Regions from separate parts of the Catenovulum adriaticum genome, predicted to be linked through region 1. Evidence: predicted binding sites of a transcription regulator. Region 1 holds the regulator's gene; the other holds the start of a gene.

Evidence for each region. Region 1 encodes LexA, which represses DNA repair genes until DNA is damaged. Its sites were predicted from a motif close to TACTGTATNNNNATACAGTA; they were not measured.
Region 2: dinB (DNA polymerase IV) is a predicted target of LexA. The motif match lies at 12,213-12,232, and genes of this name have one in related genera.

The regions. Positions count from the first base shown of each region.
Region 1 covers NZ_CP109965.1:2,827,920-2,844,309, reverse strand. Annotated here, with positions in the region: gene OLW01_RS12545 (acyl-CoA desaturase) at 1-622, opposite strand, end outside; gene fabR (HTH-type transcriptional repressor FabR) at 918-1,535, shown strand; gene trmA (tRNA (uridine(54)-C5)-methyltransferase TrmA) at 1,512-2,621, opposite strand; gene OLW01_RS12530 (DUF5610 domain-containing protein) at 2,766-4,016, shown strand; gene OLW01_RS12525 (RNA recognition motif domain-containing protein) at 4,114-4,587, opposite strand; rRNA gene OLW01_RS12520 (16S ribosomal RNA) at 5,131-6,662, shown strand; rRNA gene OLW01_RS12515 (23S ribosomal RNA) at 6,931-9,812, shown strand; rRNA gene rrf (5S ribosomal RNA) at 9,946-10,060, shown strand; gene OLW01_RS12505 (phosphoribulokinase) at 10,296-11,189, shown strand; gene plsB (glycerol-3-phosphate 1-O-acyltransferase PlsB) at 11,266-13,695, opposite strand; gene lexA (transcriptional repressor LexA) at 13,888-14,505, shown strand; gene coxB (cytochrome c oxidase subunit II) at 14,816-15,964, shown strand; gene ctaD (cytochrome c oxidase subunit I) at 15,975-16,390, shown strand, end outside.
Region 2 covers NZ_CP109965.1:1,707,202-1,723,591, forward strand. Annotated here, with positions in the region: gene OLW01_RS07600 (proline--tRNA ligase) at 1-1,574, shown strand, start outside; gene OLW01_RS07605 (YggS family pyridoxal phosphate-dependent enzyme) at 1,716-2,432, shown strand; gene proC (pyrroline-5-carboxylate reductase) at 2,483-3,319, shown strand; gene OLW01_RS07615 (YggT family protein) at 3,392-3,934, shown strand; gene OLW01_RS07620 (DUF4426 domain-containing protein) at 4,104-4,553, shown strand; gene OLW01_RS07625 (hypothetical protein) at 4,806-5,729, shown strand; gene OLW01_RS07630 (hypothetical protein) at 5,851-6,954, opposite strand; gene OLW01_RS07635 (hypothetical protein) at 7,063-10,758, opposite strand; gene dinB (DNA polymerase IV) at 11,085-12,182, opposite strand; gene OLW01_RS07645 (fumarate hydratase) at 12,452-13,963, opposite strand; gene pabB (aminodeoxychorismate synthase component I) at 14,292-15,680, shown strand; gene OLW01_RS07655 (NUDIX hydrolase) at 15,811-16,390, shown strand, end outside.

The sequences.
Region 1 (16,390 bases):
TACCCCAAATATGCGCTAATGAATTAATGAAAAAGGTAAAATGATGACTTAATACTAAACGTAAGACACCCACACTTAATAATGCGGCTAAAACTCTATCCGTATATAAACCAATCACGAGTGGAACCCCAAAATTCATGACAATAGCTAGTATTAAATAATATTTATGCTGCCAGATAACAATTTTATCTTTCTGTAAGTCTTTAACATTGTTGTAATTTTTATATTCTTCGCCTTGGTATTCACGCAGCATCCAACCAATATGAGAGTACCAAAATCCAAGTTTGGCGCTGTAAGGGTCTCTATCATTATTATCAACATGTTTGTGATGATTTCTGTGATCAGAACACCAATGTAAAATGCTATTTTGAAGCGCAAATGCGCCGCCTAAAGCTAAAATGAATTTAATGATCGGGTGTGCGCTGTAGCTTTTATGTGACCATAGTCTGTGGTATCCAGCAGTAATTGACATCCCACAAAATCCTAAACACAAAATGGTTGCTACTATTTCCAGTGCGGTAAAACCTTGAGTAAAGGCATAATAAGGCACGGCAAATAAAGCGATAAGCCCAGTGACTAAAAAAATAATGACATTTAGCCATGAGATAGGCGCTGTTTTCATATAGACCTCAAAATATTCAATAAAACGGCTACTAAAGTGAAATAGGATTCTTTAGCTTACACTTGTAAGCTCAATTTTAGAGGATGTATTCAGATGATCAAGTGGTTTTTATAACCAAATTCAAATTACTTCTCTAAGCTAAAGAAGTTAAATGTATTTTGTTTGTGAATTATTTTTTATTTGGCAATGTTACTGAGTTGCAAATATTAATTATCTGGATTTAATAGACGCGGGTGTAAAAAGCATGCTTATTTGTTTTATCATGTACAAATTATCGTTTTAAACAGGAATTGTCATGCTAGGTAAGAGAGCTATTCAAAAAGAAAAAACCAGACGCTCGTTAATTCAGGCTGCGTTTAAACAACTGTCTGCCAACCATGATTTTTCTAATTTAAGTTTACGAGAGGTTGCCCGAGAAGCAGGAATTGCACCCACGTCTTTTTATCGTCACTTTAAAGATTTAGATGAATTAGGCTTAACTATGGTAGATGAAGCAGGTTTATTACTTCGGCAACTAATGCGCTCTGCACGACAGCGTATTGCAACAGAAGGTTCGGTTATTAATACTTCTATAGAAACTTTTATGCATTTTTTAACAACTAACGAAAGTGAATTTAGAATATTGCTACAAGCTAGGTCGGGTACTTCTGATCAATTTAGAGCCGCTGTTTCAAGAGAAATTATGCATTTTATTGCAGAATTAAGTGACTATATATGCGCATCTCAAAAGTCGCCTCACGATTTTGCATTTGTTCAAGCTGAAGCTATGGTTAAATTGGTGTTTAATGCGGGTGGTGAAGTGATAGATATGCCGCATGAGCAGCGAGCTCAAACGGCAGAGCGATTAAATATGCAACTTAGGCTAATTGTAAATGGTGCAGCGGTTACCCTAAAGCAACGAGCGTCTGGTTAACCAAACGCCAGTTTCAATATGATGCGTATACGGAAACTGATCAAATAGCGTTAAATCTTGCACTTGGTGTGTTTCATCAATTGCTAGTAAGTTATCTTTTAATGTTTCGGGATTACAAGAAACATAAATAATATTGTCAAACTTTTGAATGAGCTCAACCGTTTTATCATCTAGCCCAGCGCGAGGCGGATCGACTAAAATAGTTGTAAATTGATAATCTGATAACGCGATGTCTTTTAAAGATTTAACCGACTTGCCTTCAAAATAGGCTGCTGAAAAGTCTTCCGCTGATGATTGACCAATAACCGTATTGTTAATATTATTTTTTGCTAAATTATATTGTGCTGATTTAACTGATGAGCGCGCAATTTCAGTGGCTAGTACTTTATTAAAATGCTTTGCCAATGCAATGCTGAAATTACCATTGCCACAATAGAGCTCTAATAAGTCGCCAGATAGACTTTGTGATATAACGCTGGCCCAATTTAACATAGCTTGATTAATCATGCCGTTTGGTTGGGTAAAGCTATTTTCTATTTGTTGGTAATGATATTGCGTATTTTGTACTGACAAAGTTTCAGTTACATAATCTTTATCGACTAATACTTTTTGCTTTCTGGCGCGGCCAATAATATTCACAGGCGCTATTTCATTTAACGCTTGTTTTAGTTGCTTAGCATGTTGTTGCCATTCATCATCAAGTTTCTTGTGATAAATTAAGCTAACCAATGCTTCGCCACTGAGCGTTGTTAAAAAATCGACTTGATATAGTTTAAACCTGAGTATCGGGTTATTTAAAAAGTGCTCTCTAACCGCAACCATCATTTTATTTAATAGCTCTGAACCAGGAATAAAATAGTCAACGCGAAATTTTTCTTTATTAACAGGATCAAACATAATATAAAAGCTATCTTCATCTTGGTGCCAAACTCTAAACTCAGCCCTCAATCGATAATTTTTATTATTAGACTCAATCGTTTTTATGTTGTCAGGAAGCTTAATTTGTTCAAACAATGCCAAAGTCTGCTGCGCTTTTTCATTTAATAAAGATTCATATTGGCTAATATCTATTTGATCGACTCGCATTTGGCTACCCTTGAAAAAAACGCGTATTTTACTTACTTGAATCTTGAATGCTAGTTTATAATTTTAGATTAATTCAAAAATTGATTAAAACTTATTCAGTTTCTGCCGATAACTTAGTTGGTATAAACTTTAACGGTGAACATTATGGATATTACAAATTTAAAATCGAGCATTGATAACCAACCGATTGACGCAAATAAAGCTCAGGCTAATAGCAAAGAGCAATCTTTGGCAGCGCAAAATAAGAAAGGTGAGCAAGCGCAATCAAACTCTGCCGTTCAGATGCATTTAAATTCGTATTCAACCCAACAAATGAATTTAACTATTTTACATCGTTCATTAGCCGTGAATTTAGAAGGCATATCAGATAAACCGTTAGCTAAATTTGAAGTGCCTAAAGCAATCAATATAGACGAAGCGACTAAAGATAATGAATCTTTATTTGATTTTGAAGAAGTGGCGAAAAACGTACTTAGTTTTGTTGAAGGCGCTTTAACGAGCGCATCGCAAAGTGGTGCTTCACAAGATGAATTAAATGAAATGCTAGCACAAGCCCGAAAAGGTGTTGAAATGGGGGTTGGCGCAGCTAGAAAAGATCTTGGTTTAGACGAAAGTAGCGACGATCCGTTGGCAATAGGTATTAACAAAGCGCATGAACGCATTAATTTTGGTTTAGATGAGTTTGAAAAAAGCATTAATGGAGAAAATGTCGACCGTTTATTCTCAGCTCAGAGCTATCAATCGAATTTTAGTCAAGAAAACAATGGTAGTATTAATTTGAAAACTGCTGAAGGAGATACGGTGCAAATTAGTTTTGCGAACTTGCAAGCATATCAAGAAAAACTAAACCAGCTTGATGTGGAGCAACAAAATGAAGCAGGGGATCATTTTACCGTAAGGCAAACTGAATATAGCCAAGCATTTTTTCAATCAGAATCATTTTCATTTTCTGTCGATGGCGATTTAAATGACGATGAATTAGTCGCCATTGGTGAATTAGTTAACGATGCGGCTAATCTAGGATCTAAATTCTATGACGGAAATGTACAAGCCGCCTATCAACAAGCTCAAAAACTAGGGTTTGATGAAAATCAAATTAGCGCATTTTCATTAAATTTGTCACAGCAAACTCAGGTAGCTCAAAGTTACACTGCCGTTGCTGGTTACGAGAAACAATCGCACCAAATGCCAGAAACAGTAAAACAGCCACTCAATGATTATGTGCAAGATTTAATGAAGATGGTAGATAAAAGTAAACAAAATTTAGCGGATCAAAGTGAAGTTGAAAATATGATGACACAGGTATTCAGCCAACAGTATCAACTATCGGGTAACGAATTGATTGACGTTGTGAACCGTTTTAATCATTTTAATCAAAAATTGTTAGGGGAATAAAATCAAACAAATACATATAGGGGATTTAGTCATAAGCACCTGGCTGGGGTAATTTTATGGATGCAGCCAGATGCGATGTATCTTTACACTTTTGGCTTTATTGATTCTCGCTAGATTGCTTACTTCTATCTTTTGCTTCTCTAACTTTCAACGTACGCTGTTGGAATTCTTGCTCATTAAGTTCTGATATTGCTTTGTCCGCTGCAGACTCCGCCATTTCCACAAATCCAAATCCTTTACGTTTACCAGTATTTCTGTCTCTCATTAATCTAACAGATGTTACTTGACCATGTGTTGCAAATAACTCACGTACTGCTGCTTCATTTGCTCGATAAGGTAAATTACCAACATAAATAGTTTTAGTTGCAATATCAGTTTCATCTGTATCAGATGAAGCGGCAGTTGTACTAGTACTAGAAAGTAAAATAGAAACACTTCCCCCTATAAGGAGACCTAAACTTAATGCAACGTGAGTTGATAGCTCGAAAGACGTGAGTGGTAGAACAAAAAAACAAACTAACGTTAAAAAAATCACCACGAATGCTTGTTTAAATACATTATTATTAGACATTGAAACCTCGAAATAGAATGATAATTGTAATTTATAATTTTAAAAGTATATAAGGCAGTACGTAAATTACATGATAATTCGATAATTTTGTACTGCAAAGTTAATAAAAGTACATAAAATATGCAAAAAAAAGCAGAATAGTTGTTTTTATAAGCAAACAAACTTTAATTTCAAATAAATTCAAAAAAAGCGTTGACGGGGTTTAATTAGTCCCTATAATGCGCCCCCACAACGCAGCAACACGCAGACAAACATCAGCGAGTGAATGCGCAGCTCAATAGAGTTCAAACCGTTGAAAAGGCCTGTTTAACGTTAAATATCAATAACGAAAAATAAAGGCTTGACAACAAAAGAGGACAGCGTAGAATGCGCGGCCTCGCTTCGGTAAGAAGCAGCGGAATATCCGCAACGTTCTTTAAAAATTAGGTAACCTTATTTATCTGTGTGAGCACTGGCATAGATTTGATGAATGAACAATTTATCAATTTATTCAGGCTCACATGAAAATGTGATTTTGAGTTAATTGAGCAAGATTTAAAAACTTTTTTGAAGAGTTTGATCATGGCTCAGATTGAACGCTGGCGGCAGGCCTAACACATGCAAGTCGAGCGGAAACGATGAGAGCTTGCTCTCAGGCGTCGAGCGGCGGACGGGTGAGTAATGCTTGGGTATCTGCCTCGTTGTGGGGGATAACCATTGGAAACGATGGCTAATACCGCATAATACCTACGGGTTAAAGGGGGCCTTTATGGCTCCTGCGACGAGATGAACCCAAGTGAGATTAGCTAGTTGGTGGGGTAATGGCCTACCAAGGCGACGATCTCTAGCTGGTTTGAGAGGATGATCAGCCACACTGGGACTGAGACACGGCCCAGACTCCTACGGGAGGCAGCAGTGGGGAATATTGCACAATGGGGGAAACCCTGATGCAGCCATGCCGCGTGTGTGAAGAAGGCTTTCGGGTTGTAAAGCACTTTCAGTCAGGAGGAAAGGTAAGTTGTTAATACCAACTTACTGTGACGTTACTGACAGAAGAAGCACCGGCTAACTCCGTGCCAGCAGCCGCGGTAATACGGAGGGTGCAAGCGTTAATCGGAATTACTGGGCGTAAAGCGCACGTAGGTGGCGTGATAAGCTGGGTGTGAAAAACCGGGGCTCAACCTCGGCCGTGCATTCAGAACTGTCATGCTAGAGTAAGGGAGAGGGGGGTAGAATTTCAGGTGTAGCGGTGAAATGCGTAGAGATCTGAAGGAATACCGGTGGCGAAGGCGGCCCCCTGGCCCATTACTGACACTGAGGTGCGAAAGCGTGGGTAGCGAACAGGATTAGATACCCTGGTAGTCCACGCCGTAAACGATGTCTACTTGCTGTTTGTGGATTTAATCCGTGAGTAGCGAAGCTAACGCGATAAGTAGACCGCCTGGGGAGTACGGCCGCAAGGCTAAAACTCAAATGAATTGACGGGGGCCCGCACAAGCGGTGGAGCATGTGGTTTAATTCGATGCAACGCGAAGAACCTTACCATCCCTTGACATCCACGAGAGCTAGAAGAGATTTTAGTGTGCCTTCGGGAATCGTGAGACAGGTGCTGCATGGCTGTCGTCAGCTCGTGTTGTGAAATGTTGGGTTAAGTCCCGCAACGAGCGCAACCCTTATCCTTAGTTACCAGCGATTCGGTCGGGAACTCTAAGGAGACTGCCGGTGATAAACCGGAGGAAGGTGGGGACGACGTCAAGTCATCATGGCCCTTACGGGATGGGCTACACACGTGCTACAATGGACAGTACAGAGGGCAGCTAACTAGCGATAGTGTGCGAATCCCTTAAAGCTGTTCGTAGTCCGGATTGGAGTCTGCAACTCGACTCCATGAAGTCGGAATCGCTAGTAATCGCAGATCAGAATGCTGCGGTGAATACGTTCCCGGGCCTTGTACACACCGCCCGTCACACCATGGGAGTGGGCTGCAAAAGAAGTAGGTAGCTTAACATTGGGCGCTTACCACTTTGTGGTTCATGACTGGGGTGAAGTCGTAACAAGGTAGCCCTAGGGGAACCTGGGGCTGGATCACCTCCTTACAAAAATTCATTAAACATGCACAGTGTTCACACAGATAAATAAACGGTTATCAAATTAAAAGGCAAGCAAAAACCAAACCCAAGTGTTGGGGTGCAATAAACTGCATCAATGCTTCAGTTTGGTTTTTTTAACGGCAACGTTAACATCCAACGCTCTTTAACAATCTGGACAAGAAGTAATAAAGAAAAACGAATTCAATCAAGTTGAATTAGTATTCAAAGTAGCAAGCAGTCCTACGTACAATCTGGATAAACATTCGGGTTGTATGGTTAAGTGACTAAGCGTGCACGGTGGATGCCTAGGCAATTGGAGGCGATGAAGGACGTGTTAATCTGCGATAAGCTATGACGAGTCGATAAAAGACGCTTAAGTTATAGATTTCCGAATGGGGCAACCCACTCTTTTTAGAGTATCTTGCACTGAATACATAGGTGTAAGAGGCAAACCGGGAGAACTGAAACATCTAAGTACCCCGAGGAACAGAAATCAACCGAGATTCCCCAAGTAGCGGCGAGCGAACGGGGAACAGCCGATGAATGATAAATTAGTAGAATGCACTGGAAAGTGCAGCCATAGAAGGTGATAGCCCTGTATATGAAGATTTATCATTCACGCATTAAGTAGGTCGGGACACGTGATATCTTGACTGAAGACGGGGGGACCATCCTCCAAGGCTAAATACTCCCAATTGACCGATAGTGAACCAGTACCGTGAGGGAAAGGCGAAAAGAACCCCTGTGAGGGGAGTGAAATAGAACCTGAAACCGTGTACGTACAAGCAGTGGGAGCAGACTTGTTCTGTGACTGCGTACCTTTTGTATAATGGGTCAGCGACTTATATTTAGTAGCAAGGTTAACCGAATAGGGGAGCCGTAGCGAAAGCGAGTGTTAACTGCGCGTAGAGTTGCTAGGTATAGACCCGAAACCCGGCGATCTATCCATGGGCAGGTTGAAGATTGAGTAACATCAATTGGAGGACCGAACCCACTAACGTTGAAAAGTTAGGGGATGACCTGTGGATCGGAGTGAAAGGCTAATCAAGCCGGGAGATAGCTGGTTCTCCCCGAAAGCTATTTAGGTAGCGCCTCGGACGAATACCTCAGGGGGTAGAGCACTGTTAAGGCTAGGGGGTCATCCCGACTTACCAACCCTTTGCAAACTCCGAATACCTGAGAGTAATATCCGGGAGACACACGGTGGGTGCTAACGTCCATCGTGAAGAGGGCAACAACCCAGACCGCCAGCTAAGGTCCCCAATGCTTATTAAGTGGGAAACGATGTGGGAAGGCTTAGACAGCTAGGAGGTTGGCTTAGAAGCAGCCACCCTTTAAAGAAAGCGTAATAGCTCACTAGTCGAGTCGGCCTGCGCGGAAGATGTAACGGGGCTAAATAAGCAACCGAAGCTGCGGATTTGAACTTAGGTTCAAGTGGTAGGGGAGCGTTCTGTAAGTGGTTGAAGGCAAAGCTGTAAGGCATGCTGGACATATCAGAAGTGCGAATGCTGACATGAGTAACGATAAAGGGGGTGAAAAACCCCCTCGCCGAAAGACCAAGGTTTCCTGTCCCATGCTAATCAGGGCAGGGTAAGTCGGCCCCTAAGGTGAGGGCGAAAGCCGTAATCGATGGGAAACGGGTTAATATTCCCGTACTTTTAATGACTGCGACGGAGAGACGGAGCAGGCTAAACTAGCATGGCGTTGGTAGTCCATGTGAAAGTGTGTAGGTTGGAGATTTAGGTAAATCCGGATTTCCTTAAGACTGAGACACGAGACGAGCCCCCAAGGGGGTGAAGTAGTTGATGCCATACTTCCAGGAAAATCTTCTAAGCTTCAGGTCATTAAGAACCGTACCCCAAACCGACACAGGTGGTCAGGTAGAGAATACTAAGGCGCTTGAGAGAACTCGGGTGAAGGAACTAGGCAAAATAGTACCGTAACTTCGGGAGAAGGTACGCCACGTTATTGTGAAGGGCTTTACGCCTGGAGCGAGAGGTGGTCGAAGTAACCAGGTGGCTGGAACTGTTTATTAAAAACACAGTACTGTGCTAAATCGAGAGATGACGTATACGGTATGACACCTGCCCGGTGCCGGAAGGTTAATTGATGGGGTTAGACTTAGGTCGAAGCTCTTGATCGAAGCCCCGGTAAACGGCGGCCGTAACTATAACGGTCCTAAGGTAGCGAAATTCCTTGTCGGGTAAGTTCCGACCTGCACGAATGGTGTAATCATGGCCACGCTGTCTCCACCCGAGACTCAGTGAAATTGAAATCGCAGTGAAGATGCTGTGTACCCGCGGCTAGACGGAAAGACCCCGTGAACCTTTACTACAGCTTGGCAGTGAACATTGAACCTACATGTGTAGGATAGGTGGGAGGCTTTGAAGCATCGTCGCTAGATGGTGTGGAGCCGACCTTGAAATACCACCCTTGTATGTTTGATGTTCTAACGTTGTTCCCTAATCGGGAATGCGGACATTGCCTGGTGGGTAGTTTGACTGGGGCGGTCTCCTCCCAAAGCGTAACGGAGGAGCACGAAGGTTGGCTAAGTACGGTCGGACATCGTACGGTTAGTGTAATGGCATAAGCCAGCTTAACTGCGAGACAGACACGTCGAGCAGATACGAAAGTAGGTCATAGTGATCCGGTGGTTCTGAATGGAAGGGCCATCGCTCAACGGATAAAAGGTACTCCGGGGATAACAGGCTGATACCGCCCAAGAGTTCATATCGACGGCGGTGTTTGGCACCTCGATGTCGGCTCATCACATCCTGGGGCTGAAGTCGGTCCCAAGGGTATGGCTGTTCGCCATTTAAAGTGGTACGCGAGCTGGGTTTAGAACGTCGTGAGACAGTTCGGTCCCTATCTGCCGTGGGCGTTTGAGAATTGAGGGGGGCTTCTCCTAGTACGAGAGGACCGGAGTGGACGAACCACTGGTGTTCGGGTTGTTCTGCCAAGAGCATTGCCCGGTAGCTAAGTTCGGAATCGATAACCGCTGAAAGCATCTAAGCGGGAAGCGAGCCCCAAGATGAGTTCTCACTGAGCTATAAGCTCCAGTAGGGCCCTTGTAGACTACAAGGTTGATAGGTTGGGTGTGTAAGTGCTGTGAGGCATTGAGCTAACCAATACTAATGACCCGTGAGGCTTAACCATACAACGCCGAATGTTTATTAACATGACGTGAAGTGTGACTGCGCGAATGAATAAACAAACTTGATTGACTCTTTATTATGTATTGTCCTGATTGGTTAATTGACTGAAAAGTGAATTAACAGACCGACTTATGCCTGGCGGCCAAAGCATTGTGGCACCACCTGATTCCATTTCGAACTCAGAAGTGAAACACAATAGCGGCGATGGTAGTGTGGGAGTTCCCATGTGAGAGTAGCACACTGCCAGGCTCTTTATTTTATCCTTTAGGATAAGGTCTAAACAACGCATCTATGCAGTTTAGACATACCGTACATCCTGTACATAAGAATTTGATGTGAAAGCATCCCAAGATTCAGCCCGATTCGAAAGAGTCGGGCTTTTTTCGTTTAAATTATTTAATTTATAAATACTCTCTGCATTCGCAAGCCTTGATCTTTGTGCTTGATCCCGTATAAATAGGTTAACTTTTTAAGGGTCTATATTATGTCAACTAAATCACCAATAATTGCGATAACAGGTTCATCTGGTGCGGGTACGTCGACTACAACAAAAGCTTTTAGACATATTTTTAGAAGCTTTGATATTAAAGCAGCTGAAGTTGAAGGCGATAGTTTCCACCGTTTCACCCGCGCAGAAATGGAAGTAGAAATTAGGAAAGCTCAAGAACAAGGGCGACATATTAGCTATTTTGGTCCAGTGGCAAATGATTTTGGTTTATTGGAAGAGTTGTTTGAAACTTATGGTGAATCCGGTAATGGTAGAATAAGACGTTATCTACATTCATTTGATGATGCTGTGCCTTATAATCAAATGCCAGGTACTTTCACTCCCTGGGAAGATTTACCTGAATCTGATTTACTATTCTATGAGGGCCTCCACGGAGGGGTTGTAACAGAAGAAAATGATGTGGCGAGACATGTTGATCTCTTGATAGGCATGGTACCTATTATTAACTTAGAGTGGATTCAAAAAATTATTCGCGATACCACGGACAGAGGCCATAGTCACGAAGCAGTAATGTCATCTATCGTGCGTAGCATGGATGATTATATTAATTTTATTACACCTCAATTTAGCCGCACTCATATAAATTTTCAGCGCGTCCCAACAATTGATACTTCAAATCCATTTTCAGCTAAAGACATTCCAAGCTTAGATGAAAGCTTTGTTGTCATTCGGTTTCGTGGTACTAAAGGCATAAACTTTCCATATTATTTGCAAATGATTGATGGTGCTTTTATGTCTCGCGTCAATACTATGGTCGTACCTGGTGGGAAAATGGGTTTGGCAATGGAGCTTATTATTACGCCACTTATTGAAGAACTTATGAAGAAAAAAGGTAAAAAAATTACACCTACTGAGTGGTTGTTACGGTAATTATTTGCATTATGAGCAGAGTAAAAGTAGCCTTAGCTACCTATACTCTGAAAGTTTTCTAGATGCTAATCCAAACCTATGCATGTTTAATGGTATTTAAAATATCACCATCTATTAAACGATAAATCTTTCCACTCAACTCCTTTAGTTCTGGAGTTGCAATAAACCGACCTTCTTCATGAATGACAATTAAAGCCTGCTCTTTTAACTCACCGACAAACTGACTTAATATAGATTTATCCGTAAAGGCGGGTGACTTTATATCATGCAATTTAGCCAAATTTTTAGCTACATCTAATGAGTGCCTTTCTAGTGCTGAGCGAGATAGGCCTTGCTCGTGGCTTTCAATTGAGTGTAAGACTATCGCGTAGCGCTGGAGTGTCTGTTGTGAAATTAAGCTTAATAAATGTAACTGTAGATACTCAGAATTAGCGGGTCTTACAGCGATCAATTTATCTTCATTTAATGAGATTAAATGATTATCGACCAATACTTTAATACAAGCATCAATATGCTTAATTAACTCACTCACCTCTATTTTTAAAAAGTATTCGTTAGCGACAATAGGGTAAAGTTTATTGATATTGGCGACTAACTCTGACTTTTCTATATTATTTGTTTCTAATAAAAATGCGGCAATAAGCGAGGGAATAATATAAAGATGCAAAATGTTATTACGATAGTAGTTAAGCTCCACTATGCTCTCTTGCGAGATAGAAATTGTGTTTTGCCCTTCGGTATCCTCAGTGAATTTTTCCATTTTTACCGCATTATCAATGAGCGCTTCAATTGAGTCTTCCGGCGGCATACTTAGATTATTAAAAGGAGTTTCTTCCTGATGGAGTGCGACACAAATTTTAAGTTGTTTAATTAAATCATCTTTAAACAAGGTGTTTTGATTGGCAACTGAAAGACTCATTGCGGTTAAAGTGACACCGTTTAAAGCTGCTGCATGATTAATATTACACATTACATTATGGCTTAATGAATTAATGTAACTGGGCAGCCATGTAGGCTTTTGATTTTGCTCTAATTGTTGTTTCCAATTAGGTTGATAGCTTTCCATGGTTTTGTTTACGCTAATAGGTTCACCAAAATTAACGTACCCACGACCAAAGTGGCGTAAGTTTTTTAGAATGCTAAACAAATGTAAGGCAGACTCTTTTTTCTTTTTTTGTCCACCCAGTTCACGCAAGTAGGTTTTAACCTCCATGACATGCTCGTAGCCTATGTAGACAGGCACTATAGTGACAGGTCTATCTTGGCCTTTAAGCATGTTTTGTATGACCATAGCTAACATGCCTGTTTTGGGTTTTAGTAATCGACCTGTTCTTGAACGGCCAGACTCTGGATAAAATTTTATTGAGTGTCCTTTACTGATTAGCTGAGACAGATACTCTTTAAATACTTCGGAATAGAGTTTATTGCCTCTAAAAGAGCGGCGCATAAAAAACGCTCCAGAGCGCCGGAAGATTCCACCCATTGGCCAAAAGTTAAGATTAACGCCTGCGGCAATATGAGGAGGGACTAAGCCTTGGTGATATATCACATAAGTCAATAATAAATAATCCATATGGCTGCGATGGCAAGGCATATAAATGATTTCATGGCCATCTTGTGCGAGCTTTCTTATTTTTTCACCATTTTTAACTTCAATCCCAGAGTAAAGCTTGTTCCAAATCCAAGTTAAAACAGTATCCCCAATTCTGATCCAACTATCGCGATAATCGGCAGCTATTTCATTTAAATAATTTTTTGCCTGCTCTTTCGCTTTTTCATAAGAGATATTTTTGCTTTTTGCTTCATCGTTAATAGCATCTTTGATCGAAGGGGATGCTAACAGCGAGGTTAATAAATGATCTCTTTGCCAAAGTCTGGGGCCAGCCATCGTTAATTGCTGCCTTTGAAAATGAAAACGAGCGACGCGCAATAACTTATGTGCTATTTCAGGAGAGCTACCATGTTGGTCAACGACAAATCTAAGAGAGAGTGGTTGATTAACGGAAACAAAATTATCTCGTCCTATAAATAACACCGTAAATATTTTACGTAACCAGCTGGGCTTTTTTTGATGGTTGAAAAGCTTTTTTATATTAGAGGTTTCTTTGCCGGGCGAACGTCCCCAACTGATAAAACAAGGGACGAGTTTGGCATCTAAATCGGGTTGCTGCACATGTTGCTGTAATACCGTTTGAATTTGCTCAGTAGCATCAGTTTTCCCCGGCTCTTTAGCTAATACCGGTTGTAGTTTATCTAAACATACGTAACGACGAAAAAGCGTGTCATTCACTTTAACCGGCTTAAACGGGTCAGGTAAATTAGATTTTTTACAAGCTGATTTTAATGCGATTAAATCAGATAGTGAATCATGTTTAATAACATAAAAAATGGGCTGTTTAGTCGAGCCTAATTCTAAATCTAAATCATCTAAAATTACCTTTGAACTCATCAGGAGTTTCATTGGTAGGTTTAGGAGCTGAGCAAAAAATTTTTTATAGTCTGTCATTTAAAGTCATTAAGCTGAATATTTCTTTATATTGTAACATGTTGAGCTGAACACACAGCCATCAATTTTAGCTTGAAGTGATTTTGCACAGCATGTTTTGTAGATTCACAATGGTTTAAGCAATATTCTATTTGCGTTTTTAAAGCACCTGTATATACTAACAGTAATGAGTACTGTATGGATAAACATTAAATGAAAGCTTTAACTGCACGCCAAAGTCAAATACTGCAACTAATAAAAGATAACATTCAAGATACAGGTATGCCACCAACAAGAGCCGAAATTGCGTCTATTTTAGGGTTTAAATCTCCTAATGCAGCCGAAGAGCATTTAAAAGCGTTGGCTAAAAAAGGTGCTATTGAAATAATTGCAGGTACCAGCAGAGGTATTCGTTTAGTACAAGAAGAATCGATAGAAGACGAAGGCTTGCCTTTAATTGGTCAAGTTGCAGCAGGTTCTCCTATCTTAGCTCAAGAGCATGTTGAAGAGCACTATCAAGTTGACCCTCATTTATTTAAACCTAATGCCGATTATTTATTGCGAGTTCAAGGCGATAGTATGATTGAAATTGGCATTATGGATGGAGACTTATTAGCGGTTCATAAAGCCCAAACTGCATTAAATGGGCAAGTTGTTGTGGCTCGAGTTGAAGACGATGTGACGGTGAAGCGATATCAGCAACAAGGAAGTAAAGTTACATTAATTGCTGAAAATAAAGATTTTTCACCAATCGAAGTTGATTTAAAATCGACCCCTTTTGCAATTGAAGGTTTAGCGGTTGGCGTAATAAGAAATACAGATTGGATTTAACTTGTTATTCAAAGCAAGGCTCTTATAGTCGCAGTTGTCTGAATCGCTATATAAAAAAGCTTAATAGGTTTAGTATATTAAGCTTTTTTGACGCTATTATTCGGATTTAATGTAAAATTTCAATTTAACTTAACCCTACCTTAGCGCTAATTTATTCTGCACCGTCTCCTATTTACTTCAGATATTCTGATTTTTATTTATATTAAATAATTGTAAATTTTCAAATCCTTGACTAATTTTTATACATGCATTGTTTGCGCAAGTAAAAAACGACAACGCACTATAAAATTACAATAACAAGGAGAAAGCCGTGAGCCAAAAGTGTAAAGTTTTTATGGCTTTAGTTTCGTTGCTACCATTTACATTAGTTTACGCAGCTGAAACAGCAACACACTCAACGATTAATTTACGAGCAGGGGTAACAGACATCAGTCATCAAGTTTATGACTTGCATATGACTATTTTTTATATCTGTATTGTGATTGGTTTAGTCGTTTTTGGCGCTATGTTCTATGCCATTATATTCCATCGCAAATCCAAAGGTGCAAAAGCAGCTAATTTTCACGAAAGCATAAAAGTGGAAATTGCGTGGACAATCATCCCTATCATTATACTTATTGTAATGGCTATACCCGCGACTAAAACACTGATTGCGATGGAGGATGCAAACGAAGCCGATTTAACGATTGTCGTTACCGGTTCACAGTGGAAATGGCACTATAAATACTTAGATCATGACATTGAGTTTTACAGCTTGCTTGCTACCCCCAACGAACAAATTACTGGTAAGTGGTTAAAAGGTGATACTTACCTTTTAGAAGTAGACAAACCTTTAGTGATCCCAACTAATAAAAAAGTTAGATTTTTAATGACCTCTGATGATGTTATTCACAGTTGGTGGGTACCGGATTTTGCGGTTAAAAAAGATGCGAACCCTGGATTTATTAATGAAGCTTGGACCAATGTTAATGAGCCAGGTATTTATCGCGGTCAGTGCGCAGAACTTTGTGGTAAAGATCATGGTTTTATGCCGGTCGTTGTAAAAGCGTTAGAGCCAACTGAATTCGATCTGTGGATGGAGAAGAAAAAGCAAGAAAAAGCTGCCGCTAAAGCCGAAGAGAAACGTTTGCTTGCAATGAGTATGAGCAAAGAAGAATTAATGGCTGAAGGTGAAAAAGTTTATATGGGGTATTGTGCAGCCTGTCACCAACAAAATGGTATGGGACTACCAGGCGTGTTTCCTTCTTTAGTTGGCAGTCCGGCGGTAACGGGCGATGTAGCTGAACATATAGATGTTGTATTAAATGGCCGAAATGGCACTGCGATGCAAGCATTTAGCAAACAACTTAGCTTGAAACAAATCGCTTCTGTTGTCACATATGAACGTAATGCCTGGGGAATAAACTCTGGAGATTTCGTTCAGCCTAAAGATATTCACCAGTTTATACAAAATCAGTAGGGGATGACAGATGAGCACAATAACTCAAAATAATTCTGCGACCGAACATTCAGAAAACCATGACGATCATGCACATGGTCCTGCTCCAGGCATTAAAAGATGGATCTTTACAACCAATCATAAAGATATAGGTACATTATATTTATGGTTCGCTTTTATTATGTTTCTTGTAGGTGGGGCTATGGCGATGGTCATTCGGGCTGAGCTTTTCCAGCCCGGATTACAAATTGTTGAACCTCACTTTTTTAATCAAATGACCACAGTACATGGTTTAATTATGGTATTTGGTGCGGTTATGCCAGCTTTTACTGGTATGGCAAACTGGATGATCCCTATGATGATAGGGGCACCAGATATGGCTTTACCCAGAATGAATAATCTCAGTTTTTGGATTTTGCCTTTTGCCTTTTTAATTTTACTTTCCAG
Region 2 (16,390 bases), 1.1 Mb from region 1:
TTAGAAAAGTTGAAAATATTGTTCGTGAAGAAATGGACAAAGCTGGCGCTATCGAAGTGCTCATGCCTGTTGTTCAGCCTGCCGATTTATGGGAAGAGTCTGGCCGTTGGGAAAAATTTGGGCCTGAGTTACTGCGCATAAAAGACAGACATGAACGCCCATTTTTATTGGGCCCAACTCACGAAGAAGTGATTACCGAGCTAGTGCGTAAAGAAATTAATAGTTACAAACAACTCCCTATCAATTTATATCAAGTGCAAACTAAATTTCGTGACGAAGTTCGCCCTCGTTTTGGCGTAATGCGCGCACGTGAATTTACCATGAAAGATGGTTATTCATTCCATTTATCAGACGAATGCTTACAGCAAACTTACGATAAAATGCATCAAGCTTACTGTAATATTTTTGATCGCTTGGGCTTAGAATATCGTCCTGTGTTAGCCGATACTGGCTCAATCGGTGGTAGCATGTCACACGAATTTCATGTGTTAGCTGAATCAGGCGAAGACGCAATTGTATTTAGTGATGGGAGTGATTATGCGGCCAATATTGAAAAAGCAGAAGCGTTAGCACCTAGTGGCGAACGAGCCAATGCCACTCAAAATGTTGAAAAAGTAGCGACTCCAGATACCCATTCAATTGAAGCCGTTTCAGCATTACTGAATGTCGAGGCAGCTCAAACGATCAAAACTTTATTGGTTCAAGCCTGCGATGAAGATGGTGAAGCTAACGGTGTGGTGGCGCTTGTACTGCGCGGCGATCATGAATTAAATGAAGTTAAAGCTGAAAAGTTATCTCAAGTATTTGCACCTTTAACCTTCGCTAACGAAACACAAATTAACGCGGCTGCCAATTGCGATGCAGGCTCAATCGGCCCGGTTGGTTTAACTGTACCTGTTATTGTAGATAAAAGCGCAGCACACCTTGCTGATTTTGTTTGTGGTGCAAACGAAAATGGCTTCCATTTAACGGGCGTAAACTGGGATCGAGATATAACTGATTATCAAGTTAACGATATCCGTAACGTAGTAGAAGGTGATCCCAGTCCTTGCGGCCAAGGCAAACTGATGATCAAACGTGGTATCGAAGTGGGCCATATTTTCCAATTAGGCACCAAATACAGTGAAGCCATGAAAGCTGGCGTATTAACCGAATCAGGCAAGCATCAAACCTTAACCATGGGCTGTTATGGCGTTGGGGTTTCGCGTATTGTTGCAGCCGCAATTGAACAAAACCATGACAAATTCGGTATTAAATGGCCTGCTAACATAGCACCATTTCAAGTTTGTGTGCTACCAATGAATATGCATAAATCTCATCGAATTCCTGACGTGGCAAATAAATTATATAGCGATTTACAAAATGCAGGCATTGACGTTTTGTTCGATGATCGTAAGGAGCGTCCTGGGGTCATGTTTGCTGATATGGAGCTAATTGGTTTACCTCACGTTATTGTCATTGGTGAGCGTAATTTAGACGAAGGTTTAGTGGAATACAAAAATCGTCGTACAGGTGAAAAACAAACGATTAAAATAGATGAAGCCATTGCGTTTATACAGTCGCAATTAAGCTAATTAACGGTTTTTCAGTGATAAAAGGGTTAGCATTTAATTTATGCTAGCCCCTCTTTAAATAAATCACGCTTAATTTTAAACTGGCACTTCGACAAATTTCAATTTAACGCGGCTTAACTTTAGGGTAAACAATCATAAACTATGTCTGAGATCACCCATAATCTGCAAACCATTAAAGCTCAAATTGAGCAATTCAATGCACAAACACCTCAACAGACTCAATTATTAGCAGTTAGTAAAACCAAACCATTAAGCGCAGTTATAGAAGCTTATGCCGCTGGTCAGCGTTTATTTGGCGAAAACTATGTACAAGAAGCGGTTGAAAAAATTCAGCAACTTAACAATCAGAGCCAATACGACACTCGCTATGATGAAATCGAGTGGCATTTTATCGGTCCAATTCAATCTAATAAAACCAAACTCATTGCTGAACATTTTGATTGGGTGCAAAGTGTCGACAGACTCAAAGTGGCTCAGCGATTAAACGACCAAAGACCTGATGCATCAGCAAAATTAAATGTCTGTTTGCAAATTAATATCTCTGAAGAAGATAACAAATCAGGTGCAAACAAAACTCAGATGTTTGAGTTAGCCAAGCTGGTCAGCCAATTACCTAATTTAACTTTACGTGGCATTATGTGCATTCCACAAAAAACAGCCGACCAAACATTACAAAAACGCCAATTACAGCAAATGCAGCAATTGTTTTTATCGCTTAAAGCGCAATACCCAAATGTGGATACGCTTTCCATGGGAATGACAAACGATATGCAGTTAGCCATTGAAAACGGCAGTACTATGGTGCGCATTGGCACAGCTATCTTCGGTGAAAGAGCCACTAAAAGAGCCACTAGATAACGGTAAGCAAACACTAAAATACAATTAACCCAATAGATAAAGAAGGTCATATGCAAGACAAACAAACAGAGTTTAAAAAAGTTGCCTTTATTGGCGCAGGCAACATGACCGCCAGCATCATTTCAGGCATGGTAAAAAATGGGTATCCAAGTGACTTTATTTTTGCCAGTAATCCATCTACCGAAAAGTTAGATGCACTAAACGCAAAACACAATATTAATATCAGTCAAGATAACTCCGCCGTAGCAAAACAAGCAGATATTATAATTCTGGCGGTGAAACCTCAGTTAATGGCCGATATGTTGTCACAGCTGAGCTTAACTGAGGCAGAAAAAACCTCTAAATTATTTATTTCAATTGCGGCAGGCTTACCAGTATCACGTTTGCTCGAATTGTTAAACGCGCCTTGTCGTTTAATTCGAACAATGCCCAACACACCAAGTTTATTAGGTTTAGGCATGACGGGCTTATTTGCACCGCAAAATGTGACAACGTCTGATAAAGAGTATGCCAACCAAATAATGTCAGCGGTGGGTAAAACCGTATGGGTTGAAGACGAATCTGGAATTGATCACATTATTGCACTGGCCGGCAGCGCACCCGCTTACTTTTTCTTGTTTATGGAAGGCATGATTAAAGAAGCCGTCGAGTTAGGTTTTGATGAAAAAGAAGCCAAAGCAATTGTTCAGCAAGTGGCTCTAGGGTCGGCAGAAATGGTGAAACAAAATGATGTGGACATTGCAACTTTGCGAGCACAAGTGACTTCTAAAGGCGGAACAACAGCCTGTGCGCTTGAAAGCTTTAACCAGTCGGATTTAACAGGTATTATTAAAAAAGCGATGCAAGCAGCCATTAGCCGATCACAAGAAATGGCTAAATTATTTTAACCCGCTTTATTAGAAAACTATTTATTTAGATGACTAACATAAGCTCTAAAAACTGAATTTACGGATATATTTATGAATGCAATGCACTTTTTAATTGGAATAGTGTTCGATTTATTATTAATGGTAGTTGTTTTGCGATTTTGGATGCAAGCGGCCGGTGCAGATTTTTATAACCCGCTTTGTCAATTTGTCGTCAAGGCAACTAACCCTTTGCTTGTGCCCTTTCAAGCTATTTTGCCCGCAAAAGGTAAATGGAACATAGCGGCTTTAGTATTAGCACTAGTTGTCGCAGCGGCAAAATATGTTGTATTAAGTTTAGTGGTTGGGCTGGGGCCACTTAACCCTGTCGCGCTCTCTATCGCTGCTTTAATGGCGGTAATCAAAGAGTTTTTAAATCTCGCATTTTGGATTTTGATAATCCGCGCAATTTTAAGTTGGTTTAGCCAAGGCAACAATCCAGCCGAGTATATATTATTTCAATTAACCGAACCTTTCTTGCGTCCAATTCGCAATATTTTACCACCTATGGGCGGTTTAGATTTATCGGTATTGATTGCCATTATTGCAATTCAATTTATCAATTTATTAATTGCGGATGTATTTGGTCGTTTTTAATACTTAAATTCAAGATAGGAAAAAATGAATCGTCATCAACTGACTGGCGATTCATTTAAAATGCTAATACGCAGCTTATACGAAATGTATTTACAAAAAAGTTAACTAAACTTTATCCCAAGCTGCTTAATTTAATTTATCTATTTTATATCTTACTAAAGCGATTATTATGAACTCTTATTTAATAAAATTATTGGCTTTATGTTTTTGTTTGTTAAACATAAATAGCTACGCACAAAATACAGATCATCAAACTAATATTAAAAATTGGGAAATTCATCATATTGCGTTTCCATCTACTTTTATTCAAGCCAATGTAGCTAAAGCGGTCGGAGTTGAGCGCCGTAATAATAATGGCTTAATTAATATCAGTATTTTAGATAAAGATAAAAAACCTAAACAACCGCTAAAACTTAAATTAGAAGGCTACGCCAAAAATTTAGTTGGACAAAGAAAAGAGCTGAATTTTAAAGAAGTAGATGAAGGCAATGCTGTTTATTATTTAGCTGAAGTTCGCCATGCCAATGAAGAAACATTTCGCTTTTATGTCACGTTAACCGATCCAAAAACAGGACGAGTTGAAGAAATTAAATTTATGCAAAAAATGTGGGTTGATTAAGTTTATCTCGCTTTCTCGCCATCGTTATCCGCATAATTTAGTATGAATGATTAACAGAAAGCGATATTATTTACGTTTACCTGCTATTATCACCAAAAACCCCTCACTTTTACCCTTTTTCATCAAATTCCGTTCAATCCCCGTAAAAATTGGCAATATTCTGACTTTGTTATATTATGTGAACTGTGCCTCATTTTTGGTACAACATTTACCCCTTCGTTGCATGGAAAATTAAATTCAGCAGGCAGTACAATGGATAAAAAAACAAAAATAGCCGTCATGATGGCCGCTTCTTTAGCATCAACCTCCGCTTTCTCAGCAGAAAAAAAGATAAAATCTTTCAGTGATATTGAGCTGGGCTTAGAAACCATAAATTATTCTGAAAAATTAAATAATTTAGCTGGCTACGGTCAGCTTAAACAAGATATCAATGTATATAATATCACCACTCGAAATTCAGCCTACGTGGCGATTAATGATGAATATGGCTTATATTTAGATGGTTTTGCGTCGCTTGCGCCCAGTGTACAAACCGAAACCTGGTCTTTAGGTGAATTTGGTGATATCCAGCAAAATGATTTTAAGATTAACCATAACGAGTTAGCTTTTAGGCTAAGCTATAAATGGACTGAACAACACCGAATTATTTCCGGCTTTCGTTTAAGCTCGCTAAGCTTTATTCGTTCACATTTTGAATTTGAACAACCCGGAGCCGATGAATTCAATGCTCAATTAGCTGCAGATGGCATGGACCCATTTGTATTGCCAAATGGCGATATTTCTGACAGATATAAATCGAACGTTGCAATATCTGAAATCCAAGACGAATTAATCGCGTTGTTTGGCTACCGCTATGAACCTAATGAATTACCAAATCGAGGTGACTGGACTTGGTATACAGGTATTGAAGCAGGTATTCCTATTTATAGTATCACCCAAAACACCACAATTCAGGGTGAAACTTTAAATGAATTTTTTGGCGGTTACAGTTTAATCGGTAAACTGGGGTTACGGTATCAGCTTTTTGATAATTTAGGTTTATTAGCTACTTTTACTAGTTACTACAAATATCGAGATGTGGTGACAGAAGACAAAGGTAACGGAAATAGTGTTAGTGTGCCTGAGGTTAATTTTTACAATAATGCATTCACTCTTGGTTTGCGTTGGTCATATTAATCAATCTAATAATTTAAAAATACAAGCTAATAATACTGGTTAATTAACTGGTATTATTAGCTTAGCATCTCTCTTTTTTGCTTATCTTAAAGCTTACCTTAAAATCAGCGAAGGCTTATAATCACCACTGATAATAAAATGCGGCGGCTAGTTTAAACTGTTTAGCTTGTTTCACATCCAGTTTATCTAGCGCTAAATTCAATTTTAAATAAGGTACTTGTAGTCCAATTTGCCCAACGGCATTTAACACATCAAAAGCTAATTGATACTTAATTTGCTGGCCTTGTTTATATCCACCTAACCATAAACGTTGATGGCCAGCAAAACGTTCAGCGTGAGCACTTAACCAGAGTTGACCAGAAGCGGGCGTGTTATAATCTAATTTTAATTCATATCGAGTATTTAATTTCAAACTTGTATCAGATTCTGTCTCAACACCACTAAACAATGGCCCTATACTATTTAATCCGAGTTCAGGTCGATAGGTATTATTGGTGTCTAACACCCCTGAACTAAAACCGGTATTTTTAAATTCAAGACGGCTTAATAAATCATATCCATTAGCAGATAAGTACAAATTATCGCCCCACTGGTAGTTAAATTTAACCGTTAGGCTGATGCCTTTGCCATCTTGCCGCCAATGATCATATGGACGCTTTAGTAAATTTTGCTCAGTATAGTATTCACCAAAAGTAACTCTGCCTAAAAAATCGCCTTGTTGATTTACCTCAACCGTTCCGTTTAACTGACTCTCTCGCATTTTATCTAACTGATAATAAGAAACAATGGGTAATAACTGCCAATTTTCAGCCCAGTATTGATAACCAACTGAAACAAACTCTGCCTCCATTTGCTCAAGCTCAATATCAAGTTGGTAAGTTTTTTCAATTGAAAACGGTTTATCGAGTTTGTCTTGATACAACGCCAGTACTGAATCTGGGCTAGCATTAGCAATTAAGTCTAATCGCTTACCTAAGCTAAAATACCAATGTTTTGCTTGGTATTGAATTCCTAAAGAGTTTGTAGAATAGGCCAGGTCTGAATGACTGCTTGGCTTGCTTTTCCATTTGTCTTCTACTAATTCTTTAAGCGGTAATGCATTAGAGTATGAATTTGAGTAGGCAAACATTTCTATTTCAGTTGCATGCACTTGTGTATGCGTTAACACACAGGCATTAATCAAATTAAAAATAAAAACGCCCTTTAACCAATAGTGATTATTCAAAATAGACTGCTCATTGCTTTTAGATATATAAAAAGTGATAACAGATATAAAAATGCCAGCATTATTCGCTGGCATTTAGCTTTATTATATTGAATCAATCCAATTTAATTATTGAAAATTAACAATTGAGTCATCCGAGAATTTAACAAATAACAATGAATTATCCGTTCTATAAATAACTTCACCTGCTTGCTCACCATCAGCCATAATGGCGCCTAAAACAATATCGCCGCCCTGCTCTTTTTGAGCTTCGGTAGGCTCAAAAATATCTAAGCTAACCCCAGCGCTATTACTGGCTTTAATTGAGGTGACATAACCCTCTTCATCAATATCTTTTGAATCAACCGCGAGTTTAACATCACGGATCCCTTGTTCATCCGCTAATTCATAATCAAGATCTAAGGTAAATAAACCATCTTCGATCCCGTTACGGTTACCCGATAAACGCAAGTTAACATCATAGCTATCCACCGTTACACCCAGTGCAAGCGAAGCAAATAAATCTAAATAATTAGATTCGGTTTCAAAGCCAGTATCATTCTCAGGTTCAACTAAATAAGCATCTAAAGTTTGTGATTTTTGATCTCGCAATGAAGCTATATCTAAAGTATCACTTTCAAGATGGCCTACCCCGGCTACGTGAGCCATATAATAGTTCAAACCAAAAGTATAATGTTGAGTGGCATCTATAACATCATCAATTTGCTGACCATAATACCATGCATCGGGTAGTATGCTATCAGTATAGTCAGTGGGCATATCCCAATTACACTCATCAAGTGAAGCTAAACCCAGATTGTCGTATACATGACAGTATTCTTCGGTTATCTGATACTCATCAACCAATTCATCCTGATTATTATCTACCGGCGTAATAGTTGCTCTAAAGCCATAAAAATAACGTTCACCTTCAGTATCAGCAACTCCGGATGCATGTATCAACGTATACTTTTCAGCATCAGAAATTCCACTTACTGCTTGCGTTGATGCCGTTATCGTCGATTTGTCGTTATAATCTGAATGCATAGAAACTTCGGTAAATACATAATTATTATCCGATGTTTTATCCAGCATATACTGAGTGCTATCATCCGACTGGCTAAATTCAATATCGATCTGAGTCAAATCATCATCAACTTGCACTGTGACTTCATCTTCAAATACCGAATTAAGTTGATAGCCGCTTAAACTCATATCTAAGCCCGCGGTATATTCCACTGGCTGTAACTGAACAGGGCCTAAATTGTTAATTGGAAATATAAAATACTCAGGATGATTTGCTTGCGCGCGTGAAACGATTTCAGCAAGGTTATGAGCTTCCCGTGGGTCACCAAAACTAAATAAATCTTCTGCTCGATATGAATAATCTAAGAAACTGTCAAAAGATGAAACTGTCTCTTCAAGCAAAAAGTCATTCGTCAGGCTCAAAGTATTGCCGTCGTTGTCTTTTAACAAGCCATCAGCGCCTAAATAATCATCAACATGTACTGGGATATCTTCAATATAATACACATCATACTGACTGCCATTTGGCTCTACGACTAATTGCTCAGCCCAAGCAAAGTCTTCGCCCGCTTCATCTTCAATATAAGTATATACATACCTTGGATTAGCCCCGTCTTGGGTTATAGTGGCAAATTGTTCAATTTCTGTGTTGATTTGGTTATCAGCTAAGGTGGTATTAAAAGTGGATATCCAGTTATCTGCATCACCAGAATACATCCCTGTAAATTCAGTGACCTCTGTACCATCTGGTATACTAAAGGTAATTGATTTTTGGGTAGAGTCTACTGTAACACTTGCCACATCGTTAACCGTTTTACCAAAGTTATCAAACCCTTCGGTTTCAAAATCACGCGCGTTATTAACATTAACTGTTAATGTAGCTGATACAGATTGACCTTCTAAAGATGAAAACTCACCCACTAAACTGAACATCTCAGGAATGGCAATTTCGTCTTTTTCAACATAAAATTCAGGTTCATACGAATCCCCTTCCCAGTCCCAATCTTGACGAATAACTAACTCAGTTTGTGGCACTAAGGTGCCTTTTAACTGCCCCTCAAAAGTGACGGGGTTTTCACCCCCTTGCTGAGCAAGTTGCAATGACAAGTTAACGCTAATTTCATCAATTTGTGCACTAACATCTTCTGCTGCATCAAAATCTTCACGGACTATTTTATTACTGGTTTTAACGGTAATTAAACTAGTTTCTGTGTTATTAAAGGTAAAAATAGCACCTGAACTGGTTAAGCTACCCGTCAATTGCAAACTAAATTCTTGGCCGCTGGCGTCACTTTCAAAGCCCATAATTTTCGCCGTTAAGTTTGCCATCGCACTGCCGTCAGCTTTAGCGGCGACCCTATTTTGAGCGCTTCCTGTACCAGTACCTACCAATGCGTAAGTAATATCTTCAAGGGTAAAGGTTAAGGTATTTGCATTAAAGCTAATCGAACCTGTTAAATTACCGTCTCCAAAATCACCTGCATTGTAGGTTTTATCGGTAATAGTGCCATCATCAATATCTTGACCATCTAATGCATTGATTTCAGATAGAACTAATTCAATATCTTCTAATAAAGTAAAGCTGTTTGCTTCTGCTTCAATCATGTCATTCGCATTTAGCAATAAGTTTTCATATTGCTCAACTGCAGGTACAAAACCAGAGGTTGAATCACCTTTGTCATACACGCCCAGTAATTCAGTTAATACTCTAACATCCGTCACCATAGATTTCGCTTTTTCTAATGGTGTCGCTTCTACTGGTTCATTGGTTGAGTCTGGATCAACTCGCCCATCTTCGCCAGCATTTTGCTCGTTTTCAACTTGATCGGTAATCACTTCCGTTTCTAAGCCGGTTAAGGCGCCTGTTACATCAGCATTGCCATCCACAACAGGTTTTAATTTATCACTAGATGTTTTAGCAGCCGCATCTAATACATCTTTTGTTGTTAATACAAATGAGCCACCGCCATTATCATTGTTAACCGCAATGGAGCCACCGGCAGTAATAATATCATCCGTTGCTTCAGTTAATAATTGGGCGATGTTTTTGCTTTCAGATGTCGCTTTAAATAAGGCGCTGGCAATACCCGCATTCACTAAGGCGTATTTTAATTCTGCTTTGTTATTAATGGCCGCATCAGCTACAACGTCACCATCTACACTAGCCGTGCCTTCAGAGATAAAGTTAGTTGACGTTAAAGTCGTTATATTGCCTTCTACTCCAAAAGCGTTACCAATTTTTGAATTTTGCTGTTGAATTGTTTGCGCATCCAAATTGACTAAGTCGTTTGAAATTAATTCACTGGCGATATGAGTTAAAGCAGAAACATTTAAGGTAATTTGTTCGTCGGAGTCATCGATATTTGAGGTAGATGAAAGCTTAAAATCTAGCGGCAACTGAATATCGGCACCAAACGCGATATCTCCGCATCCATCAACCGCATCACACACCATCAGGGTATTTTCATTGGCTTGCAACTCAACTTTTACCGGGCCTGAGTACTCTGGCACATTAAAGCTATAAAACCCTTTATCATCGGTAATTAAACCAGTATCGCTATCAATTTCCGCTTCTGAAATTTTCACCCAATTATTGCCAACTAGCTTATAAGGAACAACGGTAGCCTGCTTCATTGTGCCTTTGGTGACAGTACCTGAAATAATAATTTCACCACTTGAATTACCATTTCCGTTACCGTTGCCATCACCATCATTATCAGAACCGCCATCACTACCACCGCCACAAGCAGTTAAAGCCGCAATTAATGCAACCGACAAAGTTGATTTAACCAATTTCATTTTTTACCCTCACCTTTTAAAAACTACATCCAAAGGCTCACCAGCCCCTTAAATCAAAACACAGCTTTAATATACACCAAAAACGTGAATTACTCCTCAATTACAACAAAAAATTATTGCAATTAAAATTTATTTTCGGCAAAAAAGAACAATTGTCGGTAAGTTTTATTTGGATATTTGCAGGTTGTTCGATCACTTTAACGCTAGATAATAAGCGCTTATTTAGAATATTAGACACAGTCAATCCATTAGCGGAACTAAACACTAATTCAGAGTTAGAATTAGATGATATATTAAGTGGCATAATGATAAAAACGATTAGTGGGCTAAAATTTAAACCTGAGTTGCTGGTGCATACCAATATGAATATCTTTATCTGTAACTTCATTTAAACCAACCGAAAGCCCAATTAAACGCACACTCCGCCCCTGTGATCTTTGCCATGCTGTAGATAATAAATATTCAAAATTTTCTAAGGTTAACAAGTTAATATGATTAAACTGACTGCTTTCTAAGCTTGTCAGCTGAAAATCGTCAAATTTAAGTTTAACTGAAAGTTTTTTAATTTGATTTTGCTTATCAGCGGCCTTAATCCGACCAACAAGATCATCAAATAGCTTTTTTATTGCCCCCCGACTTTGTGATATTTGAGTTAAATCTTTAGCAAATGTACGCTCAACCCCAATAGATTTCCTAATCCGATGTGTATTGACCGTTCGGTCATCTACGCCTTGACAACGCTCCCTTAAATGAGTTGCAAACCGTCCAAAATGCTTAATTAAACGGCTTTGATCAAAATTGCGGATATCGGCAGCTGTATATAAACCTAACTGATTTAATTTTTTTAATGTTGCTTTACCTACACCGTGAATTTTTTTAAGGTCTAATTCGCGTACAAATTCAGATACATTTTGTGGGGTGATAACGTACAGGCCATTCGGTTTATTTTCTTCACTTGCAATTTTGGCTAAAAATTTATTTGGTGCAACGCCTGCTGACGCCGTTAACTGAGTTTCTTTTTCAATATCATGCCGAATAGCTTGGGCAATTAAAGTTGCACTACCCTTAAAATATGCACTATCTGTCACATCAATGTAAGCTTCATCTAACGATAAAGGTTCAATAATTTCACTGTAACGTAAAAAAATATTACGCACTTGAGCAGAGACTTCACGGTATAAAGCCATATTACCTGGCACCAAAACTAAATTTGGGCAAAGTTTAAAGGCATGAGCTGTCGCCATTGCAGAATGTATACCATACTGTCTAGCAATATAGTTACATGTTGAAATAACGCCACGCCGATCACGCGAACCACCAACGGCAAGTGGTACTTGCTTAAGTTTAGGATTTTCACGCATCTCAACTGCGGCAAAAAAGCAATCCATATCAACATGTATAATTTTACGACTTTTCTGTGTCACGCTAGCCAACCTACACTTCAAACCCCAAAGGACTGTATAAACGAACAGTCTAATTATATCGACAAACAAACGGATAGCAAATTATTAGACAAGCCCAGCTTTAATAAAATTACAATCCCATCAAATTAGAAAGGGTAGCGTTCAGGTGAAAAAGTGAGTAGCAAAGAAGCGTATTTGAGTTGATATGAATTAAAGCGGCAATGAATTAAAACAGCACAATTTAAATGAGCGCTGCTAATCCATTGCCAATCTAATACAAGACTAGACGTCTATAATTCAGCAATTTTGGCTTGCCAAATTGCCGGTCCTGTTTCATGAACGTTATTGCCTGTTGAATCAACGGCTACTGTTACTGGCATGTCTTCAACTTCAAATTCATAAATAGCTTCCATTCCTAAATCTTCAAACGCGACGACTTTCGATTTTTTAATCGCTTTAGAGACTAAATAAGCCGCACCGCCAACTGCCATTAAATAAACTGCCTTGTGTTTGCTAATAGACTCTACAGTGTTTGAACCGCGCTCAGCTTTACCTATCATGCCTGCCAAGCCATAGTCGGCCAACATCATATCGGTAAATTTATCCATTCTGGTAGCCGTTGTAGGACCCGCAGGGCCAACCACTTCATCACCAACTGCATCCACCGGCCCTACATAATAAATAAAACGATTACTGAAATCGATTCCGTTTGGTAATGCTTCGCCTCGTTCTAAATAACCTTGTATACGTTTATGAGCTGCATCGCGGCCAGTTAAAATTTTACCTGATAACAATACAGTATCACCCGCTTTCCAGCTTTGGATTTCGGCTTTGGTGATATTATCAACATTAACGCGGCGAACATTTTCGCCCACTTCCCAAGTCACTTCAGGCCAGTCTTCTAATTTAGGCGCTTTTAATTCCGCTGGACCTGAACCATCTAAATAAAAATGAGCATGACGCGTTGCAGCACAATTTGGGATCATAGTAACGGGTTTAGAGGCTGCATGAGTTGGTACAGATTTAATCTTAATATCAACTACAGTCGTTAACCCCCCTAAGCCTTGAGCGCCAATCCCGAGCTTATTAACCTTCTCAAAAATTTCTAAACGAAGTGCTTCTTCCGTCGTTTGTGGACCACGTTCAATTAGCTCTTGAATATCGACCGGATCCATTAAACTTTCTTTTGCAAGTACAGCTGACTTTTCAGCTGTGCCGCCTATCCCTAACCCTAACATGCCCGGCGGACACCAGCCTGCGCCCATTGTAGGTAACGTTTTAACCACCCAGTCAGCAATTGAATCGCTTGGGTTTAGCATCACCATTTTAGATTTATTTTCAGAGCCACCGCCTTTAGCTGCAATCATAACTTCGATTTTATCACCTTCAACCATGTCAATATGGACAACTGCAGGGGTATTATCTTTAGTATTAATGCGCTTACCGGCAGGGTCTTTAACAATCGATGCCCGAAGCGGATTTTCTGGATTAGTATAAGCTCGACGAGTTCCCTCATCTACCATTTGCTGTACGGTTAAATCTGTTTTATCCCATTGAACAGCCATACCAATTTTTACAAAACAGGTAACAATTCCTGTGTCTTGGCAAATTGGGCGGTTACCCTGCGCAGACATTCGTGAATTAATTAAAATTTGCGCCATCGCATCTTTAGCGGCTGGGTTAATCTCTTTATGATAAGCCGCTTCAACAGCTTTTACATAATCAAGCGGGTGATAATAAGAGATAAATTGCAAAGCATCTTCAATGCTATCGATAAAATCTTGTTGACGAATTGTGTTCATTTAAAATCCCCAGTGGCGTGGTGATACAAGTTAAATTGAGTCGCTTAATTTATTGTTTAGCCCATACTGTAAAAACAATTTGAACTTAACAGTTAGCTTAATGTAGAGCCAATTTAGACAAATAATACCTCAATTGGCAAATAGTTATCTAAAATACTTATTATAACGACACTCATTAAACAAAACCTGTAAAATTTCGCACCTGTATTAAAAGCGGATTTGCATATCAAAATACAATGACAGCACACTTTTGAGTTCACACATTTTTCGTCAATATGATAACCTTACCCCCAAATTTACCGTCAGTGATTTGCAACCCTCAACTTAAATGAATAAATACTCAATACAATTTCAGCTTGATTTGCCAAAAGCATTAAAAGCAACCTCATTATTTTCAGCAATCGCCAAAGACGAAGGTTCAATTTTGCTAGACTCAGCCAGTGCTGAGCACGAAAATAGCCGATACGACATTATTTTATCTGCACCAATCGCCACTATTTCCCGTTTGAACAATAAAACTCGGATACGACTATTAAATGGCGGCTACCAAACAGAATCAACAGAAAACCCATTTATGGCAGCTAAGCGCCTGCATAACGAGCTTATGCCAAAAAATGTGATAGAAAAAAGCCACTTGCCTTTTATTGGCGGCTGCGCTGGCTGGTTTAGCTACGATTTAGCCAGAGAGCTTGAACCATTAGCAAATAAGGCGAAAGCTGATATTGAGTTGCCGAGTATGCATTTAGGTATTTATGACTGGGCGATTATTAAAGATAACCATACCGAAAATTGGTACGCCATTGATTATCAGCCTAACTTAAATCGAGTCACTCAACTCATAGAAAAACTTGATAAAGAACACAACACCACAAAATTTACCCCTTTTAAATTAAATAGTGATTGGCAGTCTAATATGACTGAACATAGCTATGCAGAAAAGTTTGATAAAATAAAACAATACTTGGTTGAAGGCGATTGTTATCAAATTAATTTAGCTCAGCGATTTTCAGCGTTGTATCAAGGCGATTGCTGGCCAGCTTACCTTGCCCTACGTGATAGTAATCAAGCGCCATTTTCTGCCTACATACAATATAAAAATCACAGTATTATGAGCATTTCACCGGAGCGATTTTTAAGTTTAACCAATGGCTTAGTCGAAACCAAGCCAATTAAAGGCACAGTGCCGCGTGGACAATCGTTTAAACAAGATAATGCATTTAAATCACGCCTCAAACGCTCAGAAAAAGACAGAGCAGAAAATTTAATGATTGTTGATTTATTGCGAAACGATATTAGTCGAACTTGCCAGCCTGGAACAGTAAGAGTGCCTAAACTATTTGATATAGAAAGTTTCCCAGCCGTGCATCATTTAGTGAGCACAGTCACAGGTGAACTTAAACCTAATAAAACCGCATTTGATTTATTAATGGCTTGCTTTCCAGGTGGCAGCATAACTGGCGCACCTAAAGTGCGCGCAATGCAAATAATAGAAGAACTAGAGCCACACCGCCGGTCAATTTATTGTGGCTCAATTGGATTTATTGATTGGCGCGGTCATATGGATACAAACATCGCAATTCGAACCTTAGTAGCAAATGACACTCAACTTCATTGCTGGGCTGGCGGTGGTTTAGTTTTCGATTCAAAAATGCAAAGCGAATACAAAGAAACATTTGATAAGGTTAATAAAATTTTACCTTTATTAAAAAACCTATAACGCAACATTTAAGCTTTAATTTGTATTTGTAGTTCGCAAATAGGGGCAGCTATTGTTTACAAGGTTGCACAATAACAACAACCCAAACATTCATTAAACTCGATAACTAAAACTAAAGGACTTGCATTTAGTGCAACTTAGCCATTTAATTAGCCGGTTAAAATTACAGGCTACTGGTCTAAACACTCCAAACCACGACCCCAACTTAAAACCTGCGGCTGTGTTGGTTCCTATTGTCGAAAACCAACAAAACATACTTGAAGTTTGGTTAACTCAAAGGCCAGACACATTAAGGCTACACCCTAGTCAAATCAGCTTTCCAGGTGGTAAATTAGAGGTTGCTGATAATTCACTATACGCGTGCGCAACCCGAGAAACTTATGAAGAAATTGGCATTAAAAGCCAAGTTTGGCAAGCTGTTAGTCAACTATCCAAACATCAAACTTTATCAGGCTATGAGATAACCCCCTATGTTAGCTATGCTCGATATACAGCCGACAATAAAAACATGCAGCTTACCTTAAACCCAATTGAAGTAACCGAAGTGATTAAACTGCCGTTAAATTTTTTATTAACACAAGCTAAATTAACGGCTCAGCAATACCAGATAAACCAACAACCACGTTTGATTTGGCACTTTTATTATAAAGATAAGTTAATTTGGGGGGCAACGGCCGCTATTTTAGCTGAACTAAAACAGCGGTTAATTT